3 regions of the Microbacterium terrae genome follow, and region 1 is predicted to be linked to each of the others. Evidence: predicted binding sites of a transcription regulator. Region 1 holds the regulator's gene; each other region holds the start of a gene.
What was found. The regulator LexA, encoded in region 1, represses DNA repair genes until DNA is damaged. The targets are predictions, from matches to a motif close to TCGAACANNTGTTCGA.
Positions count from the first base shown of each region.

Region 1 (5,030 bases):
CCGCCGTCGCCGATGACGACGGCCCCGTTCGCCGTTCCGCCGGCGGCCACGGCCTCGAGGGCGCGGTGGCTGGCACGCAGCGTCGTCTCCCACACATCGGCGAAGGCGTCGGACTCGACGAGCCTGGTCACAGTCGTGTCGACGAGCCCCTGCAGTCCCTGTGCCGCGGGCGCGCGGAGCAGCTCGAGCGCGTCGAGGGCGCGCGGCGGGAGGTCGAGCCCCTGCAGCCCGTCGAACAGGTCGTCGGTGACGCCCTCGAGGTCGATCGACTCGTCGATCGCGGTCGTCACCTGATCGGCGACGAGCGCCTGCACGTGCGGGTCGTCGGCGAGGGGCGCGAACGTCTCGACGAAGCGCGTCTCGTCGACGAGTTCGAGCCGGGCCCACGCCGTGACGATCGACACGGGCACGAGGATCGTCGCGATGACGATGCACAGCGCGGAGAGGAACGCCCGCCAGCGGCTGCCGGCGGCCTTGGCGCGCTGGGGCGCCGTGGGAGACGCCTCGCCCGCGGTGAGTCGGGCGTTCTCAGCCTCGAGTTCGCGGATGCGGGCCGCGAGGGCGGCATTGTCGGCGAGGGGCTGCGTAGGGGCGGCGGCATCCGTCATGGCGCCATTGTGGCGCACATCGGGCGCTCCGTGCACCGGCCCCGCGGTCAGACGGCGCGCAGGATCGCGACGACCTTGCCGAGAACGGTCGCATCGTCGCCCAGGATCGGCTCGAAAGCCGAGTTGCGGGGGAGCAGCCAGGTGTGGCCGTCGCGCTGGCGGAACGTCTTGACGGTGGCTTCGCCGTCGAGCATGGCGGCGACGATGTCGCCGTTCTCCGCGGTGGGCTGCGAGCGGACCACGACCCAGTCGCCGTCGCAGATCGCGGCGTCGATCATCGACTCGCCCGACACCTTGAGCATGAACAGGTCGCCCTTGCCGACGAGCTGACGGGGGAGGGGGAACACCTCTTCGACGTGCTGGTCGGCCGTGATGGGCACGCCGGCGGCGATGCGGCCGACGAGGGGCACCAGCGCGGCGTCGCCGACGGCGGGGGCGGTGTCGGCCGGATTCTCGACCGAGGCGCCCGGGAGGTCGATGAGCACCTCCATCGCACGGGTCTTGCCGGCGTCGCGCCGCAGGTAGCCGCTCAGCTCGAGCTGGTTGAGCTGATGGGTGACGCTCGAGAGCGACTTGAGGCCCACTGCGTCGCCGATCTCGCGCATGCTCGGCGGGTAGCCGTGCCGCGCGATCGAGCGCTGGATGACCTCGAGGATCGCCAGCTGCTTGTCGCTGAGGCTCTTGCGCCGCCGCGTCTGCGGCTTCTCACGCCCGCCGGTGTCGCTCATGTGCCGCTCCTGTCGGATGGACCGGACCTCGGCCGGCTGCACCGGTATTCGAATGTCGGAGGTCCGTGGTGTGGTTCTCGTGTCGAAACCGTATCCGATTCGGATGCCGGCATCGCGGACCCGCTCCGCGTGTCGTGTTCGATCAACCGACCTCGGTTTCGATGCTTGACACCCTACAGACTCGAAGATACATTCGGAAGAGAAGTTCGCATCGGCCACTCCCGGCCGAGCGGCCGATGCGAACCTCTCACCACCAGAGGAGGAGCCATGACCGCGATCGCCGTCACCGCACCCACGTTCCGCACCACGGCGCCGACCCTGCGCAGCCCGCGCACGCGGCTGCGCCTCACGCTGCGCGGACGCCGCGTGCTCGCACTCCTCGCCGCGCTGCCGGCGGTCATCGCCCTCAGCGCCGCGGTGATCAGCGGCGGCGCCGCGATCGCCACCCGCGACGCGGGAGCCGTCGCGGGCACGTTCACCACGGTGACCGTCGGCGTGGGCGACACGCTCTGGTCGATCGCCGAAGAGGTCGCGCCTCAGGCCGACCCCCGCGATGTCGTCGACGCGATCGTGCGTCTGAACGCCCTTGACGGGGCGACTCTTCTCGTCGGCGACCAGGTCGCCCTCCCGCTCGAGTACGCGCCCAGCGCCGAGAAGTGACGTCTGCACGGCGTCCTCGGCGACGAGCCGCATGCGACCGCTCGCTCTACGATGGGTGAGGTGACCGCCCGCCTGGAAGACCTGCCGATTCGTGACGATCTGCGCGGTATGACGCCGTACGGCGCGCCGCAGGTGCCGCTCCCGATCGCCCTCAACGTCAACGAGAACACCCACCCCGTTCCGCAGGAGGTGGCCGACGACATCGTCGACTCGATCGCGCGGGCCCTCCGTGAGGTGAACCGGTACCCCGACCGCGAGTTCACCGAACTCCGCGAGGGGTTCGCCGACTATCTGGGCCACGGGCTGACCCGTGAGCAGGTGTGGGCCGCGAACGGCTCGAACGAGGTGCTCCAGCACGTGCTGCAGGCTTTCGCCGGCCCCGGACGCACGGCCTTCGGCTTCGCGCCGACGTACTCGATGTATCCGCTGCTGGCGCGCGCCACCGGGGCGGACTGGATCGCCGGTCACCGGGCCGCCGACTACACGGTGTCGGCGCAGAGCGCTGCCGAGCAGGTCGCCGACGCGGCGCCCGATGTGGTGTTCCTCTGCGCGCCGAACAATCCGACCGGCACCCCGCTCGGCCTCGACGTGATCGAGGCCGTGTACGACGCAACCGACGGTGTCGTGGTCGTCGACGAGGCGTACTTCGAGTTCGCGCCCCGTGAGGAGCGCTCGGCGCTCACCCTGCTTGCGGGGCGCGAGCGGCTTGTCGTGTCGCGCACCATGAGCAAGGCGTTCGCGTTCGCGGGGGCGCGCGTGGGCTACCTCGCCGCCGACCCTGCCGTGATCGACGCACTCCGCCTCGTGCGCCTGCCCTACCACCTGAGCGCACTCACGCAGGCGGCGGCCTCTGCGGCGCTGCGGCACGCTCCGACGATGCTGCGCATGGTCGACGACATCGTGCAGCAGCGTGACCGCATCTCGGCGACGCTCGAAGCGCTGGGGTACACGCCGCACGACTCCTGGACCAACTTCGTGCTCTTCGGCGACGTCGACGATCCCGCGGCGACCTGGCGCGCGTTGTACGACCGAGGAGTGCTCATCCGCGATGTCGGCATCCCGCACCACCTGCGTGTGACGGCCGGCACCGAGGCGGAGTCGACGGCGTTCCTCGAGGCACTCGCGTCGATAGACTCGCAGGCATGACCGCCGCACCCCGCACCGCGTCGCTCCGGCGCGCGACGAGCGAGTCCACCGTCGAGCTCGAGCTCGACCTCGACGGCACCGGGCGCAGTCGCATCGACAGCACGGTGCCCTTCTTCGACCACATGCTCACCGCGTTCGCCAAGCACTCGCTCACCGACCTCACGGTGCGCGCGTCAGGTGACACCGACATCGATGCGCACCACACCGTCGAGGACATCTCGATCGTGCTCGGCCAGGCGATCCGCGAGGCCCTCGGCGACAAGGCCGGCATCTCGCGGTACGGCGACGCGCTGGTGCCGCTCGACGAAGCGCTCGCGCAGGCCGTCGTCGACATCAGCGGGCGGCCTTACCTCGTGCATGAGGGCGAGCCGGCCGGGTTCGAGCACCACCTCATCGGCGGCCACTTCACCGGGTCGCTCGTGCGCCACACCTTCGAGGCGATCTCGTTCAACGCGGCGCTCACGGTGCACGTGCGCGTGCTGTCGGGGCGCGATCCGCACCACATCGCGGAGGCCGAGTACAAGGCGTTCGCGCGAGCCTTCCGTCAGGCGAAGGCTCTCGACCCGCTCGTCGAGGGGATCCCGAGCACCAAGGGCGCGCTATGACCGCGGGCGGCTCGAAGCCGCTCGTCGCCGTGCTCGACTACGGCTCCGGCAACGTGCACTCGGCCGTGAAGGCGCTGATCGCCGCAGGCGCCGATGCCCGGCTCACAGCGGATCGCGGACTCGTGATGGATGCCGACGGACTGCTCGTCCCCGGCGTCGGGGCGTTCCGTGCCGTGGCAGAGGCGCTCAAAGCGAGTCGCGGTGACGAGCTGATCGGCCGTCGCCTCGCCGGCGGCCGGCCGGTGCTCGGCATCTGCGTCGGCATGCAGGTGCTCTTCGAGCGCGGCGTGGAACGCGGCGTCGACACCGAAGGACTCGGGGAGTGGCCGGGCGTCGTCACCGAGCTCGATGCGCCGGTGCTGCCTCACATGGGCTGGAACACCGTCGACGCCGGCGAGGGCACGCGCCTGTTCCGCGGCGTCGAGGATGAGCGGTTCTACTTCGTCCACTCCTACGGCGCCCAGTCGTGGCCGATGGAGGCCCAGCGGCCCTTCGCCGAGCCGGTGCTCACCTGGTGCACCTACGGCGAGCCCTTCCTCGCCGCGGTCGAGAACGGTCCGCTCACGGCGACCCAGTTCCACCCCGAGAAGTCGGGCGACGCCGGAATACGGCTTCTCACGAATTGGCTCGACGGGCTCGGCACGGCTACCCTCTGAACTCGTGCCATCCCACGGGGCGATCGTCCTCGTGATCTGCCCGCACGAGGAGCCATGAACGATTTCGCGTCAACGCCCGAACTGATCCTGCTGCCCGCCGTCGACGTCGCCGACGGCAAGGCGGTGCGTCTCACCCAGGGTGAGGCGGGAACCGAGACCAGCTACGGCGATCCCGTCGACGCGGCCCTCGACTTCGCACGCCAGGGCGCGCAGTGGATCCACCTCGTCGACCTCGATGCGGCCTTCGGCCGTGGCAGCAACGCCGGCATCCTCCGCAAGGTGATCAAGCAGGTCAAGGGCGTTCAGGTCGAGCTGTCGGGCGGCATCCGCGACGACCGCACCCTCGAGGCGGCGCTCGAGAGCGGTGCTGCGCGCATCAACCTCGGCACCGCCGCACTCGAGAACCCCGAGTGGGCTGCCGACGTGATCGGCCGGTACGGCGACGTGATCGCTGTCGGTCTCGACGTGCGCGGCACGACGCTCGCCGCGCGCGGCTGGACTCGCGAGGGCGGCGACCTGTGGACGGTGCTCGACCGGCTCGAGTCGGCGGGCTGCAGCCGCTACGTCGTCACCGACGTCACCAAGGACGGCACCCTCCAGGGCCCGAATGTGGACCTCCTCCGCGAG
Region 1 covers NZ_JAFDSS010000001.1:1,841,651-1,846,680, reverse strand. The annotation lists gene JOD63_RS08590 (hypothetical protein) at 1-608, opposite strand, end outside; gene lexA (transcriptional repressor LexA) at 656-1,336, opposite strand; gene JOD63_RS08580 (LysM peptidoglycan-binding domain-containing protein) at 1,604-1,996, shown strand; gene JOD63_RS08575 (histidinol-phosphate transaminase) at 2,048-3,142, shown strand; gene hisB (imidazoleglycerol-phosphate dehydratase HisB) at 3,139-3,747, shown strand; gene hisH (imidazole glycerol phosphate synthase subunit HisH) at 3,744-4,403, shown strand; gene priA (bifunctional 1-(5-phosphoribosyl)-5-((5-phosphoribosylamino)methylideneamino)imidazole-4-carboxamide isomerase/phosphoribosylanthranilate isomerase PriA) at 4,458-5,030, shown strand, end outside.

Region 2 (5,030 bases), 720 kb from region 1:
ATGATCGAGCTCTCTGGAACGGGTGCGGTGCCGGGGGCGGTCGATGACGGACTGCCCCTGCACCTGCCGCGGACGCTCGCGGATGCGTTCGGCCGGCGCATCGCGCTGCTCGACGATCCGGCGCGCGATGTGCTGCTCGTGGCAGCGGTCTGCGGGCGCGACCTCGGCATCGTGGCACGGGCGTGCCACGAGCTCGGACTCGACCCGGGCCGTCTCGCTGCCGCGGAGACGGTCGGGCTGGTGACGGTTCACGGTGGCACCGTCGAGTTCGGGCATCCGCTCATGCGGGCCGCGGCGTACTCCGCGGCTCCCATGCCGAGGCGTCGGGCCGCCCACCGCGCGGCTGCCGCAGTGCTTCCTGCGGGCGACGTCGATCGCCGCGCGTGGCACCTGTCGGAGGCGGAGTGGGGCCCGGACGCGTCCGTTGCGGACCTTCTCGTCGAGGCGGGGGAGCGGGCCGTCGCGCGCGCTGCGTACGCGACGGCGTCCGCGGCGTTCGAGCGAGCCGCGCGGAGGAGCCCCGACGACGCGCAGCGGCAGGAGCGGCTGATCCGGTCGGCCGACTGCGCCTGGCTCGCCGGGCGCGGCGAGGAGGCGACCGCCCTGCTCGATGAGGCCGACCCTGCCGGCGGCGACGGCGCGGTGGACCTGCGCGGAGTCGAACTTCGCGCATCCATCGCCGCGCGATCGGGCTCGGTGCTCGCCGCGCGCGACGAGCTCCTCATCGCCGCCGACGCCCTGTCTGCTGCCGGCCGCGTCGACGACGCCGCGATCGCGCTGGCCGACGCGGTGCATGCCGGGTTCTACCTCGGCGACGCGCGCACGGCGCTGGGCCTCGCCGATCGCCTCGCGACGATTCAGCCCCTCCTCGTCGACCCGCGTGCCCGTGCACTCGGCCTGATGGCGACCGGCATGGCTGGTGTGCTCGCCGGCCGCGGGGGAACGGACGAGATCCGCGCGGCCGCGCCGCTGCTGGAGGATGCACGATTCCACCGTGATCCGCGACGGCTGTCCTGGCTCCTGCTCGTGCCGCTGTTCCTCCGCGAGACGGGTGGCGGCGCGAGGCTGCGGGAGCTCGTCGCCGAAGTCCGCGACGAGGCCGGGATCGGCGCCCTCCCCGCCGTGCTCTTCCACGTCGCCCGCGACGAGTCGACGACGGGCGACTCCTGGGCTCGAGCCGAGGCCGATTACGGCGAGTCGATCCGGCTCGCCGCCGAGACGGGGCAGACCACCGAACTCGCGATGTCGCTCGCCGGACTCGCGTGGCTGGAGTCTCGGGCCGGTCGAGAGGAGTCGTGTCGCTCGCACGCGGCTCGAGCGCTCGAGCTGTGTCGTGGCCGCGACATCCGTATCGGCGAGATCTGGGTCGGGCACGCGCTGGGCGACCTGGATCTGGCGCTCGGGCGCACCGAGAGCGCGCTCGCGCGCTTCGTCGACCTCCTGGCGCTCCTGGAGCGGCTCGGACTCGACGACGTCGACCTCGATCCCACGCCTGAGGTCGCCGACGCCCTCATGAGGACTGGGCGGCATGATGAAGCAGCCGCAGCCGCGGCATCCTTCGTCCCGCGCGCCGACGCGAAGGGGCAGCCGTGGGCGCGTGCGCGCGCCGCGCGCGCGGCCGGCATCGCGGCGGCGGACGACGCTTTCGACGGCTGGTTCGACGCGGCGCTCGAGCTGCATCGCGACACCCCCGATCGCTTCGAGACCGCCCGCACACGCCTCTCCTACGGAGAGCGGCTGCGCCGCGTCGGGCGGAGGGTGGATGCACGCGAACAGCTGCGTGCGGCGATGGACGTGTTCTCTGTTCTCGGCGCGACGGTGTGGGCGGATCACGCGGCGGTCGAGCTGACCGCGACGGGAGAGCACGTGAGGTCGAGGACGGCGGATCCGCTGTCGATGCTCACTCCGCAGGAGCTGCAGGTCAGCATCCTCCTCGCCGACGGGCGGACCACACGCGAAGCCGCTGCCGCTCTGTTCCTCAGTCCGAAGACGGTGGAGTACCACCTGCGAAAGGTCTACACGAAGCTCGGGATCGGGTCGCGGGCGGAGCTCACCGCGCTGATCCCGCACTGATCCTGCGCCCCGTCCACGTTCCGGGGTCGTCGCACGCACCGGGTGGCGGCGGCCGTGTGCTCGGCGCTCTCGCGTGCGTGTGTCGGATGGCGGGCCTACGCTCGGGGATCGTGGAAGTTCCTCGCGCGCTTGCGGAGCTGTCCGAGCGGCTCGCCGCCCGGATCGCCGGTCTCGATGACGCGCTCGCGCAGCTGCGGGCGGAGCGGGCGGCGGATTCGGCAGACGACGAGCACGACCCCGAGGGCGTGACCCTCTCGAGCGAGTGGTCGCGGGTGGCGGGTCTGCGCAGCGACGCCGAGGGGGAGCAGGCATCGGTCGACGCCGCGCTCGCGCGGGTCGCGGCTGGCACTTACGGCACGTGCGTGGACTGCGGCGAGAGGATTCCGCCGGCGCGACTGGCGGCGCGACCGACGGCGTCGAGGTGCGTGGCCTGCGCGGAGCAGCGCGGCTTCTGACGGATGCTGTCGCGCACGTTGCGGAGCGCGGGTTCCAGGTGCGGGTGGGTGAACAGGTAGCCGGCATCGGCCAGAGCACCGGGAAGCACCCAGCGACTCTTGAGCACCAGCTCGGGCTCGGTGCGCAGCGCCCACATCGCCGGCTCGAGCATCCAGCGGGCCACCGGCAGTCCGAACGGCATCCCGACCGCCTGTCGCAGGGTGCGCATGAGCGTGCGGTTGTCGGTCGGATGAGGCGCGGCGATGTTGACGGCACCGCTCAGACGTTCATCGTCGCGGATGAAGCGGATCGCACCGACCACGTCGTCGATGTGCACCCAGCTGAACCTCTGCCGACCGTGCGTCCGATGGCCGGTCGCGCGGAGTGCGCCGGTCGGGTGCGTGCCGATCCCGCGGTAGCGACGGTGCGGCGGGCACCAGCCGTCGAACTGCGTGCCGCCGAGGCCAACGCGGGCGAGGGCGAACAGCATCCTGGTCGCCGGGCCGTCTCCGAGCACGATCGCCATCCGCAGCGCGACCCGCCGGGTATGCGGGAGTGCGCCCGCGAAGAGCTCGCGCTCCCACGACGTGGCGACGTCGACCGAGAACCCGTCGCCGACGACTCCGGTCGCCTCGGTGTTGGGCCGGTCGGTCGTGTGGCGGTAGATCGTCGCGGTCGAGGCGTTCATCCACACGCGCGGGGGTCGCGCGGCAGCGGCGACGGCGTCGTGCAGGGCCCGAGTGGTGTCGATGCGAGAGGAGAGGATCTCGTCGCGGTTGCGGTCGGTGTAGCGGCGATTCACCGAGACTCCGGCGAAGTTGAGCAGTACGTCGGCGCCGTCGACCGCCTGACGGAGGGCTTCGGGGTCGTCCCACCCGATCGGGGCGTTGCGACCGATACGGCGGATCTCGTACCCGTCGGACTCGAACGCCGCCGAGACCGCCTGCCCGACGAATCCGCTCGCGCCCGCGATGACGGCCACTGGAGGGGCTGGGGTGTTCATGGGCTTGAGTCTACGCTTGTTCTGAACATGTTCAGAAATTCGGCCCTCGAGCCGGAGACGCGGGTCGGATCTGCGCGCTGACCCGTGCGCTCCGACATCGCAGTCTGTGGTGACGCGGGTGATGGATGCGGTGCGTGACAAGACGATGTTCGCGAGCCGATCCTCTCTCGGTCGGCGCGAAGCGCCGAGTGTCGGAGGTATGTTCTAGTCTTTCCGTATGTTCCTCGATCCGTCAGACCTCCCCGACGACGTGACGTCGTCGAGCGAGTCGCGGCATTCGGGTAACGACGACTGGGGCACCGGTGAAGCCTTCGAACCACTCGATGACCTGAGTCTTGTGACGGAAGTCGCCGACATGATGGCCGTGTTCGCAGCCGAGCGGTTCGTGCGCATCGACGCGATGCGCCGCTCTGCGGTCGCGGATGCCGCGCGCTACGGCGGAGCATGTGTGGAGATCGTCGAGCGCTCGGTGCGGCTCGAACTGGCTGCGGCGCTGCGGCTGACGGAATCCACCGCCGCCCGCCTGCTGCACCTCGCGGAGGCACTGGTCGGTCGCTACCGCATCGCGCTCGAGTCTCTCTGGGGTGCCCGAATGACGGACCGCCACGCGGAAGCGATCGTCGATGCATTCGAACAGCGGGAGGAGAGATTACGCGACGAGCTGCTGCCCGTCGCTGTGTGCTTGGCCGAGAAGCTCCCGCTCGGCTCGTTCCGTCGCGCTCTTCGCAAGCTGATCGAGGCGGAGTCCGAGGCAACGCTTGCCGAGCGATTCGCGTCGGCCATCACGAGGAGGCGTGTCGTCGTCGACCAGCCTGAGGAGGGAATGGCATGGCTCCACGCGCTCGTGCCCGCGGTCGAGGCGCAGGCGAGCAGTGCGCGGCTGACGGCGATGGCGAAGGTGTTCGCAGCTGATCCCGCCGAGACGCGCACACTCGACCAGATTCGTGCCGACATCCTGTGCGATCTGCTCGTTGAAGGCGACACCGCGATCCATCCCGACGGCGCGCGCGGAATCCGCGCGACAGTCTCGGTCACGGTGCCTGTGCTCGCGCTGCTCGACGCAGAAGCGGGCGAACGCACACGCGCGGACGGCGGCGCAGAATCTGCTGCTGGCGTCGCGCGTGCCGATGGCGTCGTCGCGCGTACTGTCGGCGCAGACCGTGCGGGCGCCGCGGAAGCAGGTGATCGCATCGAGAGCGATCGGCGCATCGGCGACTCGACGTCCGGAGGTGCCCGGCGAGCCCTGTCGTCCGCGTGGGTGGAAGGGCTCGGTCCCATCCCGATCGATGTGGCTCGTGACCTGTGTGCGGGCGCGGATGGGTGGATGCGTGTGCTCACCCATCCGGAGACGGGCGTGGTGCTCTCCGTGGGTCGCACGCAGTACGCACCGCCGCCGGCCATGAGGCGACTCGCAAAGTGGCGGGCAGATCGATGTATGGCACCCGGGTGCGGCATTCCGGCGGCGCGCTGCGAACTCGACCACACGATCGCGTGGGAGCACGGCGGTGAGACCTCGCTC
Region 2 covers NZ_JAFDSS010000001.1:1,122,976-1,128,005, forward strand. The annotation lists gene JOD63_RS05155 (helix-turn-helix transcriptional regulator) at 1-2,073, shown strand, start outside; gene JOD63_RS05160 (TraR/DksA family transcriptional regulator) at 2,160-2,528, shown strand; gene JOD63_RS05165 (epimerase) at 2,423-3,511, opposite strand; gene JOD63_RS05170 (HNH endonuclease signature motif containing protein) at 3,912-5,030, shown strand, end outside.
Region 2: a site for LexA is predicted at 3,703-3,718, ahead of JOD63_RS05170 (HNH endonuclease signature motif containing protein). Genes of this name have one in related genera too.

Region 3 (5,030 bases), 1.2 Mb from region 1:
TGCGCGCAGGTCGGCCACGACCTCGGCGATGTCGGCAGCGGCGCCCTGCGGCAGCAGGAAGTCCTCGTGCAGGCGCGTGCCCCACCGCACGAGCGGCGCCGTGTACGGCTTCTCCCAGAACATCGCGACAAGGCTGCGCACGAGCAGCGCCTGCACGAGGGCGAGCTCGGGATGCGGCGGCATCTCGAACCCGCGCAGCTCGAGCAGGCCGAGCCGGCCGCGGCTGGAGTCGGGGCTGTACAGCTTGTCGATGCAGAACTCGGAGCGGTGGGTGTTGCCGGTCAGGTCGGTGAGCAGATGCCGCAGCGCCCGGTCGACGAGCCACGGCAGGGCGGTGGCGTCGGGGTCGTCGGTGACGGCCGCGAGGCGGTTCACCTCCTGCAGCGCGATCTCCATCTCGTAGACCGCTTCGGGGCGACCCTCGTCGAACCGGGGCGCCTGGCTCGTCGGCCCGATGAACCGACCTGAGAAGAGATAGGAGAGAGACGGATGCCGCTGCCAGTAGGCCACGAGCGACGCGAGCAGGTCGGGTCGGCGCAGCAGCGGGGAGTCGATCGGCTGCGTGCCGCCGAGGGTGATGTGGTTGCCGCCGCCGGTGCCGGTGTGGAGGCCGTCGAGGTCGAACTTCTCGGTGCTGAGGCGGCTGTGCCGCGCGTGCTCGTAGAGCGACAGGGTGAGGTCGCGCTGATCGGCCCACGATCCGGTCGGCTGCACGTTGACCTCGATGACCCCGGGGTCGGGGGTGACGACCAGCTGCGTGAGCCGCGCGTCGGGCGGCGGGCCGTAGCCCTCGAGAACGATCGGCACGCCGACGTCGCGGGCTGCCGTCTCGATCACGGTCAGCAGGTCGGCGTACGCCTCGAGCGTGGTGGTCGGCGGGAGGAAGACGAGCACGTGGCCGCCGCGCGCCTCGATCGCGAGCGCGGTGCGGGGCGCGTCCGCCGGGTCGACCACCGAGACGGAGGGGATGCCGGGGGCCAGTGTCGGCCCGGCTTCGACGTACGACGGCTCGCCCTGCTGCTCGGGGTCGGTCCACGAGACCGAGTCGAGCGGCAGCCGCAGCCCCACGGCGCTCGAGCCGGGGGTGAGCACCAGCCGCCCGCGGCGGAAGCGCCAGGCGGGGCTCGTCCAGGCGTGGTCGGTCGTGATCGGCAGCACCCATCCGGTGGGCTCGGCGACGGATGCGTCGAGCTCGGCGAGCGCCGCCTCGTCGAGGCCGTCGTCGTCGGGGGCCGGGCCGGCCGGCTTGCGCACCTCGGCGGCGAGCACCGCAAGCGGGTCTTCGAACGCCGGGATCAGCTGCTCGGGCGGGAGGCCCAGCACCTCGGTGATGCGGCGCGCGAGCGCCGCGGCGCGGGCCGCGGCATCCGGATGCTCTTCACCCGTCCACGGATCGGCGAACAGCTGCGGATCGTGCCAGAGCGGCACGCCGTCGGTGCGCCACTGCAGCGCGATGTTCCAGCGCGGCAGCGGCTCGCCGGGGTACCACTTGCCGTCGCCCCGGTGCACGGCTCCGCCCTGTGCGTACGCGGCACGGAGTCGCTCGGCGAGGCCGGTGGCGAGCTCGCGCTTGTGGGTGCCGTCGGCGGCGGTGTTCCACTCCGCGGCGGTGGCGTCGTCGAGCGCCACGAACGTCGGCTCGCCGCCCATCGTGAGGCGCACGTCGCCCGCGCGCAGGCGCTCGTCGACGGCTTCACCGAGCGCGTCGATGCGCTCCCACTGCTGCCCGGTGTACGGCTTGGTGGTGCGCGGGTCCTCGTGCACCCGGCGCACCTCGTTGCGGAAGTGGAACTGCACCTCGACCGGCGCCGTCGCCCCCTCGATCGGCGCGGCGGTGCTCGGATGCGGGGTGGCCGACAGCGGGATGTGCCCCTCGCCCGCGAACAGGGCGCTGGTGGCGTCGAGCCCGACCCAGCCCGCGCCGGGGATGAACACCTCGGCCCAGGCGTGCAGGTCGGTGAAGTCGGCTGTCGGACCGCTCGGCCCGTCGAGCGACGCCTGGTCTGCGGCCAGCTGCACGAGGTAGCCCGACACGAAGCGGGCAGCGAGCCCGTGCGCCCGCAGGAGCGCGACGAGCAGCCAGGCCGAGTCACGGCACGAGCCGATCGCACGGCTCAGCGTCTCGTCGGGCGACTGCACGCCCGGCTCCATGCGCACGTCGTACGCGACGGCGTCGTGCACCGACCGGTTGAGCGCCGAGAGGAACTGCACGGTCGGCACACCCTCCACCGGGAGCGGCGGCTGCGCCAGCATCCACGCCTTCGCCTCTGCGCTGTCGTCGACGGGCGCCATGTAGGGGGCGAGGTCGGCCTCGAGCTCGGGCGCGTAGGCGAACGGGAACCGCTCGGCGTACTCCTCGATGAAGAAGTCGAACGGGTTGATCACCATCATGTCGGCGACGAGGCCGACGGTGATCTCGAGGCGGCTCACCTTCTCGGGGAAGACGATGCGCGCCACCCAGTTGCCGAACGGATCCTGCTGCCAGTTGATGAAGTGGTTCTTCGGGCTGATCGCGAGCGAGTACGCCTCGATCGGCGTGCGCGAGTGCGGTGCGGGACGCAGGCGCACGAGATGCGGATGCACCGTCACCGGCTCGGCGAAGTCATAGCCGGTGTAATGCTCGAGCGCCACCTTGATCGACATGGGTCCAGGGTGGCGCATATCTGTTGCCGGGTGGTTACGTGTGACCGCACGGAACCGGATGCCGCTGGGCTCTGCGCGGTCGCCCGCCCGTAGATGACTCGAACAAATGTCCGAGCCTCATGCCATGATGGATCCATGGAAATAGAACCTGCAGACGACGCGACGGGTGACGTGCGTGCGGCCGAGAACGCGGCGCTCGTGCACCTGGCCGACTCGCTCGCCGCGTTGCAGTCGATGATCGCGACGCTGCAGGCGCAGGAGAACGTCATTCTCGTCGCTGCCCGCGACATCGCCGACCTGCAGTCGAAGCGGCTTCCGGCAGACTTCCGCAACCGCGAGATGCCGCTGCGCAACACCACCGCCGAGCTGGCAGCGGCGCTGCGGGTGAGCGACCGCGTCGTTCAGGCGCGCATGGCCGATGCCTGGACCATGGTGGCCCGCTTCCCCGCCACCCACACCGCCCTCGCCGAAGGACGCATCACCCGCACGCACGCGTCGGTGATCGTCGACGCGGGTGCGGCGATCGTCGACGACGACGCGCGTGGCAGGTATGAGCACACTGCCCTCGATCGCGCGCAGGGAGAGACTCCTGGCCGACTGCGCCCGATCGCGCGCAGCCTCGCCGCGCGCGCCGAGCCGACGTCGGCCGCCGAGCGGCATCGCCGCGCCCGTGGTCGCCGTGGCGTGTTCGTGCGCGACGTCGAAGACGGCATGGCCGAGGTGCTCGCGGTGGTGCCGTCGGTGATCGGGCACGGCATCCACGACAGACTCACCCAGATGGCGCACGAAGTGCGACAGGCGTCATCGCACGACGACGCTGCGACGCTCGAACTGTTCGACGACGACGGCACGCCGGCCGAGCGCGACGCGCGCACGATGGACCACCTGCGCGCCGACATCCTCGCCGACCTCGCGCTCGCGGGTGGTCCGCTCGCGGCCGGCGACGGGCTCGACGCGATCCGCGCGCGCGTGCAGGTGACGCTTCCGGTGCTGGCGCTCGCGGGGGTGCGCGACGACGGCGCAGAGCTCGCCGGGGCCGGCCCCATCGACGCCGAGACCGCCCGGCGCCTCGCCGGCGGGGCCACGAGCTGGACGCGGGTGATGACACATCCGGTCACCGGAGCCGTACTCGCTGTCGACGGGTATCGCCCGACTGCAGATCTGCAGCGCGCGCTGCGCGTGCGCGACGAGCACTGCCGCTTTCCGGGGTGCCGCCAGCCGGTGTGGCGCTGCGATATCGACCACAGCCACGACGCAGCGCTCGGCGGCGAGACCCGCGTCGACAATCTGGCCCACGTCTGTCGTCGGCATCACGTGCTGAAGCACTCGCAGCAGTGGAGGGTGCGCCATCTCGGAGGCGGATCGCTCGAATGGACCACGCCGGCCGGGCGCACCTACGTCGACGTGCCTTCGCCGACGCTGCGCTTCCTCCCGACCGATGTCCCCGACGGTGATCCGCCGCCGTATTGAGGTGCACACGACCCGCCCCTCGATGGCGGCGATCGATGACGGCAATCGACGACGGCAATCGACGACGGCGGAGCCCGGGAGTGGCCTGCTCCGCGGGGTCTCCACCGTCGTCCGTGCTCAGAGGGCGCTCGCGCACTGCCTCCGGTTCGCCCCGGCCCCGGGCAGTTCTCGGGCTTCGAGCTTTGCCACGCCGGGTCGACCTGTGTGGACCGGCCCGGTCATGCGTCGACCGGCCGGCCTACTTCGTATCGTCGGGAGCCGCCGGCTCGGCGGCATCAGTTCCCGCCTCAGCGCCGACGATCACGGCCACGTCATCCGTCGCTGCGGAATCGTCGGCCTCCCCGGCATCCGTCCCTGCCCCCTCGAGCAGCTGGGTCGGGATCAATCCCGTGCCCTCGGCGTCGGGGTGCACCAGGGCGACGGCGGCGGGGCCGCGCACCGCGTCGGACGCGTCGATGTGCGGGTCGGCTGCGCGCGCGGCGCGCATCTCCTCGGAGTTCAGCAGCAGATTCAGCAGGATCGCCACAATCGCGCCCGCCGAGATGCCCGAGTCGAAGATCAGCTGGAACCAGGTGGGGAACTCCTCGTAGATCGTCGGCGTCACCGTCGGCAGGAGCGCGATGCCCACTGAGATCGCCACGATGAGCACATTCTTGTTGTTGAAGCGCACCTTGGTCAGCGTCCGGATGCCCGACGCGGCCACCATGCCGAACAGCGCGATGCCGGCGCCGCCCAGCACCGCACGCGGCACGCCCTCGACCACCGCCGCCACCGCGGGGATGAGGCCGAGGACCACCAGGATCGCGCCGGCCATCGTCGCGACGAAGCGCGATCGCACACCGGTGAGCGAGACGAGCCCCACGTTCTGGGCGAACGCGGTGTACGGGAACGTGTTGAAGATGCCGCCGACAACGGTG
Region 3 covers NZ_JAFDSS010000001.1:3,070,990-3,076,019, forward strand. The annotation lists gene JOD63_RS14030 (transglutaminase family protein) at 1-2,643, opposite strand, end outside; gene JOD63_RS14035 (HNH endonuclease signature motif containing protein) at 2,779-4,113, shown strand; gene JOD63_RS14040 (nucleobase:cation symporter-2 family protein) at 4,352-5,030, opposite strand, start outside.
Region 3: a site for LexA is predicted at 2,742-2,757, ahead of JOD63_RS14035 (HNH endonuclease signature motif containing protein). Genes of this name have one in related genera too.